2 regions of the Sphingomonas sp. P3_C5 genome follow, and region 2 is predicted to be linked to the other one. Evidence: riboswitches for the same ligand, from Rfam matches in the RefSeq annotation. Region 2 holds a riboswitch; the other holds the start of a gene.
The links. Region 2 has a riboswitch for cobalamin ahead of AC1DVS_RS24750 (TonB-dependent receptor plug domain-containing protein). Riboswitches for the same ligand answer to the same signal wherever they lie in the genome.
Positions count from the first base shown of each region.

Region 1: linked by a shared signal. The riboswitch ahead of metE (5-methyltetrahydropteroyltriglutamate--homocysteine S-methyltransferase) and the one ahead of AC1DVS_RS24750 (TonB-dependent receptor plug domain-containing protein) in region 2 are both predicted to bind cobalamin.

Region 1 covers NZ_JBFUHA010000001.1:27,172-30,574, forward strand. The annotation lists gene metE (5-methyltetrahydropteroyltriglutamate--homocysteine S-methyltransferase) at 1-1,864, opposite strand, end outside; cobalamin riboswitch at 1,978-2,182, opposite strand; gene AC1DVS_RS00160 (MFS transporter) at 2,253-3,403, opposite strand, start outside.
Region 2 covers NZ_JBFUHA010000015.1:12,424-15,826, reverse strand. The annotation lists gene AC1DVS_RS24750 (TonB-dependent receptor plug domain-containing protein) at 1-1,835, opposite strand, end outside; cobalamin riboswitch at 1,965-2,164, opposite strand; gene AC1DVS_RS24745 (hypothetical protein) at 2,250-2,498, shown strand; tRNA gene AC1DVS_RS24740 (tRNA-Val) at 2,541-2,615, opposite strand; gene cpdR (cell cycle two-component system response regulator CpdR) at 2,671-3,054, opposite strand; gene AC1DVS_RS24730 (N-formylglutamate amidohydrolase) at 3,165-3,403, shown strand, end outside.

The sequences.
Region 1 (3,403 bases), on a different contig from region 2:
AGTCGGCGCGCCTGAGCGGCAGGCCTTCGCGCAAGGCCGCCTCGTCGATCTGGATGACCTTCGCGCCGGCGGCTTCGAGGTCGGTCACCTCGTCACGGATCGCCAGCGCTATCTCGCGGCAACTCAGCGCGCGGGGCTGATCGTCGCGCACGAAGGACCAGTTGAGGATCGTGACGGGTCCGGTCAGCATCCCCTTCATTGGCCTGCTCGTGAGCGACTGGGCGTAGCGCCACCACTCGACCGTCATCGGCTTTGGCCGTGCGACGTCGCCGTAGAGGATCGGCGGGCGCACGCAGCGCGAGCCATAGCTCTGCACCCAGGCGCTGCGGGTGAAGGCGAAGCCGGAGAGCTGCTCGCCGAAATATTGCACCATGTCGTTGCGCTCGAACTCGCCGTGCACCAGCACGTCGAGGCCGATTGCCTCCTGCCACGCGATGGTCTCGGCGGTCTCGGCGCGGAGGAAGCCGTCATAGGTCGCATCGTCGATCTCGCCGCGGATATGGGCGGCGCGCGCCTTGCGGACCTCCGGCGTCTGGGGGAAGGAGCCGATCGTCGTGGTCGGGAAGCTCGGCAGCTTCAGGCGCGCCTGCTGCACTGGCTTGCGCGCGGCGAAGGGCGACGCCCGGTTCGTCATGGCCTGATCGACCGCCGCCAGCCGTGCCGCGACCGCCGGATCATGGATCAGCGGCGAGGTCTTGCGGGCTTCGACTGCCGCACGTGCCGCCGCGAGCGGCTCGGCGACTGAGCCAGCGCCGTGGTTGAGCGCTCGCGCCAGCACTGACAGCTCGCCGATCTTCTGCACCGCGAAGGCGAGCCACTGAGTCACCTCCGGATTGAGGTCGGTCTCCAGCGCGAGATCGACCGGTACGTGGAGCAGCGAGCAGGACGGCGCGAGGATCAGGTCGCGCTCGGCCGCTATCGGCGCGATGCGGGCGAGCAGGGCGTCGAGATCGGCGCGCCAGATGTTGCGGCCGTCGATCACGCCGAGCGACAACAGCATGTCGGGTCGGGCGCGCCGCCATACCGCATCGAGCTGCTCGGGCGCGCGGGCCAGATCGACGTGCAGGCCGTGGACCGGCAGGTCGGTCGCGAGCTCGAGGTTGTCGCCGAGCGCGCCGAAGTAGGTGGCGAGCATGACCTTTGGCCCGTTCACCGACAGGCGCTTGTATGCCCGCTTCAGCGCCGCGCGCTGGGCGTCATCGAGATCGAGGACGAGGCAGGGCTCGTCGAGCTGCACCCAGTCGGCACCGGCGCGGGCGAGCTGGGCCAGCACTTCCTCATAGACCGGGAGCACCGCGTCGAGCAGCGACAGCGGGTCGACGTCCTTGCCCTTGGCGAGGGTCAGCCAGGTGACCGGGCCGAGCAGCACCGGCCGCGTGTGATAGCCGAGCGCGCGGGCTTCCCGGAACTCGTCGACTGCCTTGCTCGACGACAGGGCGAACTTCTGCCCTGCGACCAGTTCGGGGACCATATAGTGATAGTTGGTGTCGAACCATTTGGTCATTTCCTGGGCTGTGCTGTCGAGCGCGTGGGCGCAGCCTTCGCTATGGCCCTGCGCCCCGCGCGCCATGGCGAAGTAGGTGTCGAGGCCGACCTTGCCGCCGCTCCAGCCATAGCGCGCCGGGACCGCGCCGAGCATCGCCGAGATATCGAGGACATGGTCGTAGAGCGAGAAGTCGCCGCTCGGGAGGATGTCGGCGCCGAGCAGCTTCTGCCGCGCCCAGCCGGCGGCGCGCAGACCGAGGGCGGCGAGGTTGAGGGCGGCGGCGTCGGACTTGCCCGACCAGTAAGCCTCGAGCGCGAACTTCAGCTCGCGGCGCGGGCCGATGCGGGGGAAACCGAGGGTTGCGACTTGGATGGTCATCGACTTGGCCTTGCGTTGGGCAAGGTGTTGGCCGGACGCGCGGCAACGAGTCCACGCCCATATGACAAGCCGGGGCGCGGTGTTGCACGCGGCCTGACCGGGCACCCCGCCGGAGGACGTTATCTGACGAGGCAGGTCTCCTGGCTCGCGGGTCAGTGCGGCGATCCGGCCTTCCCGGTCCCTTGTCCGGACCAGTGACGCTAAGTGGATCGCCGCTCGCCGCTCACAGTTGCGGGGGCAGCGCCGGAATTGCACCGGCTTCCCGTCTTGGCTCCAACCGGCAGGACCGGACGAAGAACCTCGACGGCGCCAAGGATAGCTCCCCGTAGCGCTGCGTCAAGACAGATATAAAGAATTCTTTATATCTTTATATGAGCCCGACGCACCGTCAGGCGTGGACCATCGCCTCAGGCCCCAAGGCCTCATCGAGATCACGCAGATCGCCGCCGCGGGTCTCGCGGCCGAACCACGCCACCAGCGCGAGGGCGACCGCGCCGGGCACCATGATGATCGTGGCGGCGAGCCCCATCGACGGGATCAGCGCCGCGATGCTCAGGCCTTGCGCGAACAGGCCGCCGCCCTTGGTGCAGGCAGCGACCCAGCCGGTCGCGCGGCCGCGCACCCGCAAGGGGAAGCTCTCGGCGGTATAGGGCAGGAGGATCGCGATGATGCCGTTCGATCCGACGATCAGCAACGCGACCGGCAGCACCGGGCTGCCGGCCCCGGCCAGCTCGAGGTTGAGCACCCCGGCAAGCCCGGCGAGAGTCACGCCGACCATCGTGACCAGCGACCATTTCGTGCTCCAGCGGCTGTACATCAGCGCGCACAGGAAGACGGTCGGGAAGGCGATCAGCGCGCTCTCGGCGAGCAGCTTGCTCGACACGGCGACGGAATAGCCCTTGGCGACGAGATCGGTCGGCAGCCACAGCAACAGGCCGAAATTGACGAGGCCCCAGGTCAGCGCGGCCATGGTGAGCGCGGCGAGCTTGCCAGCGAGCTTCTTGCCGGTCAGCGCGCCATGCCCGGCCGCGCGCTCGGCGACGACCGCCGGGCCGCGCCGCATGGTCGCGCCGAAGCGGCGCATCACTGCCTCCGCCTCGGTATTGCGGCCGCGCGCGAGCAGGAACTTGGCCGATTCGGGTATCAGCCCGCCGAGCAGCACCAGGGTGAGGCCGGTCGGCAGGTTCGCCAGCCAGAGGATGCGCCATCCGAAGATCGGCTGCAGCACCGCGGAAAGCCCACTCGCCGCGAAATAACCACCCACCGCGCCGAGCCCGCCGACCAGCACCAGGCTCCAGCCGCGATGCCGGTTGGGCATCATCTCGGCGAGCAGCGCATAGGTGACGGGCAGCATGCCGCCCGCCGCCGCGCCCATCATGAAGCACATGGCGATATTCCAGGCGAGCGATGGCATCGCGCCGCAGATCGAGGTGCCGACGAACATCACCGCCGAGAGCAGGATCGATGCCTTGCGCCCATAGACATCGGCGATGACGCCCCAGACCATCGAGCCGACCACGGTGCCCATCAGCGCGAAGA
Region 2 (3,403 bases):
CCGTAAAGCGCGAAGCGATCGCCGATCGGCATTTCAGCCCGCAAGCCGGCCAGGACATAGCCGTCGAGCCGCACGGTGTTGGCGGCGTTGTCAAAGCTGTCACCCACATGGCTGATCGTCGCCCCGACCGACAGGCGGAAGGGGAAGCGGTAATCGATTGAGGCGCTGACCGCCTGTTTCGGACGCCGGGCGAGATCTTTGCCGAAGGTCGCGCCGGGGGTGCGGTCGATCGCGTCGATATAGTTGTAGTTCGCCGTGAAGGTCAGCGCATCGACTGGACGCAGTTCCAGCTCAAATTCGACACCCTGGGCGCGCGTGCGGGTGGTGTTGAAATAGGTGAAGGTGCTGAGATCGAAGCCGATCTGGTTGTGCGTGTCGCGGTGGAACCAGGTGGCACTGACCTTGGCGCGACGGTCGAGGAAGGACTGCTCGATGCCGAGATCATAGCTGCGCGCGGTTTCGGGCTTCAGGTTGATGGTGCCGTAATATTGCGCGAAGCGCTGATACAGGGTCGGCGCCTTGAACCCTTCGGCATAGCTGGCGCGCAGCGTAGTGCCTTCAGGCAAGGCAAGTGCGGCATTGGCACCGAAGCTGACATGGCCGCCGAAATCGCTGTTGTCGTCGTGGCGAACGCCACCGGTGACGGTCAGTATCTCGATCGGCTTGACGATCGCCTCGCCATAGAAGCTGGTGATGCCACTGGCATGGCGGTTGGAGCCGTCGAAGAAGCGGCTGTTCTCGTGCTCGGCGCCGGCGACGATGCGGACCTGCTCGACCAGCTGAAAGTCGCCCTGATATTCGTACCGCTCGCTGCGCCCGCGCGAGAAGAAGCTGACCACTGGGCCGAACGCCGGATCATAATTGTCGCGGTTGACGTCGGCGACAGTGAAGGCGAGGCGGTTCCGGAAGCGGCCATCGATCAGATTGGCGTGGAGGCCGGCATAGCCATAGATCTCCTGCGCGATCGAATATTCGGCGTCGTCGGCGAGGACATAGTTCGGGGCGGGGAAGCCGTCGAGATCGACATGGCTGTGCGCATAATAAGCGCGCAGGTCGATGCCGATTTCGTCGGTGAAGGCGATACCAACACTGCCGGTCGCACCATATTGTTCATAGCCATCGGGCTCGGTGCCTTTGGCGTAGGCCGAGATGCCATCTGTGCGGGCATAGCCGCCGGTCAGCGCTGCGGTTACGGGGCCGGAGCCGCCCGAGACGGCGGCATTGGCGAAGACGCTGTCATGCGAACCATATTCGACACTGCCGCGGCCCTGCAGGCCCTCACTCGGCTTCATGGTGGTGATGTTGATGACGCCGCCGATCGCCTGGCTGCCCCAGGGCACTGAGTTCGGACCGCGCAGCACCTCGATGCGCTCGACCGAGCCAGCGAGGAGGGCGCCGAAATCGAACGCACCGCCGGGCGAGGAGGGATCATTGACGCGGACGCCGTCGATGATCGTCAGTGTCTGCTCGCCCTCGGCGCCGCGGATGCGGACCGCGGTGAGGGTCCCGACACCACCATTGCGCGACACGGTCACGCCGGGCGTGGTGGCGAGCAGGTCGGAGATAGAGACGGTCTGGCGCTGCTCGATCTCGTCGCGGGTGATGACGGTTACGGCCTGGCCGATCTGGTTGGCATGTTGTGGTGCGCCGGCCGAAACGATGATGTCTGGCGGTAGGCGGACGAAGTCGCCGACTATGTCACAGTCGTTCGTCGTCTGGCAGTCGTCGGCGGGAGCAGCCTGCGGCGCGGCGGCGGCCGGCGCGTCCTGGGCGTGCGCGGCGGTCGCGGCGAGCAAGGCTGCGCTGGTCAGCAGGAACTTACGGTAATCGATCATGGCATTGCCCCTTCACATGGGGGCCGAGGGACCAGGGGCGCCTCTACACGACACCCGGTCCTTGCGGCCCGGTTCATGTCGTTCACTCGAGGTAACGCCCTCGTCCGCCCGGTGCATCCCGCCCGCGCGATGGATCGACTGTGGCGGGCAGGTCTCCTGGCTTCCGGGTCTTCGCGTGGCGCCCCGCCTTCCCGGGCGCGAGCCCAGTGGCGTGATGGAGCACCGGCTATCCGGTTACAGTTGCGGGAGCAGCATCGGTTTTGCGGAGAGGTCCGCGCACCGATTTCCCTCTTGATCCCGTCTCCGGGACCCGTCACGTGCGCGGCCTTAGCCACGGCGCCACCGCGACGCAAGCCACGCTATGGAACCTGATGTGCATCAAGGCGTTGCATGCAGGTTGGGAGGGGAAAGAGCATGTCGCTTGCCTCTGTACACAAGCTCACCACTGGTGGCTCCGCGCTCGTCGCCAAGGAACAGCGCGAGAAGCTCGAAGAGATGTCGCTCCTCTATGCGCGCGAGAGCGAGGCGGTGAGCGACGCCCAGCTCGACTCGCTGACCGATGCGGCGATCAAGGCGCGCAAGCTGCAGGACGCGACCTTCTGGCAGAAGGTGAAGTTCCGATCGCGGATGATCCGGGCGGCGGCCGGGGACGTCGGGCATTAAAAAAGCCCGCAAAGTCAGATGACTTCACGGGCTTTTTTAAAATGGTGGGCGTGGCAAGGATTGAACTTGCGACCCCTGCGATGTCAACACAGTGCTCTACCACTGAGCTACACGCCCACGCGAGTTGGGCGCTCTAGCGGGGGTTGTCCGCCTGCGCAAGCACCCTCACGCGCTAATTCAGGGGGCCCCGCGTGACGTTCTCCATTTCGAACATGCGATCGACCTCCATCACGAGGTCGCGCAGGTGGAAGGGCTTGGAGAGCACGCGGGCCTGGGGGACCGTCTTGCCGGCCTTCAGCGTGACCGCCGCAAAGCCGGTAATGAACATGACGCGCAGCTCCGGGCACATCTCGCCGGCCTTTTGCGCAAGCTCGATGCCGTCCATCTCGGGCATGACGATATCGGTAAGGAGCAGATCGAACGGTTCGGTCTGGAGCAGCGGAATCGCAGCGGTGCCGCGATCGACCGCGCTGACGGCATAGCCCGAACGCTCAAGCGCACGCGTCAGATACTCGCGCATCACCCGGTCGTCTTCGGCTAGCAATATCCTGATCATCCGTGGTCCCACCAATTACCCGAGCAGGTTTATGCTCAAATGACTTAAGATTTTCCAGCGAAGCTTACACCGATTGCGATGAAACCGGCCTCGCCCTAGGTTGACGTTCAATGGCCGATGCCCCGCTCTCCTTCGATCTTTACGGCGACGCCGAGCCGGCGAGTCCGGTCATTCTCTCGGTGCCCCATGCCGGCCGCGATTACCCCCTCGCCCTGCGCGCCGCACTGCGCGTGCCGCTGGCGGCTCTGACCGCGCTGGAAGACCGGTATATTGATGCCGTAGCAGTTTTGGCGCGTGGCCGCGAGACCATGCTTGTGCAGCGTCTGCCACGTGCCTGGATCGATTTGAA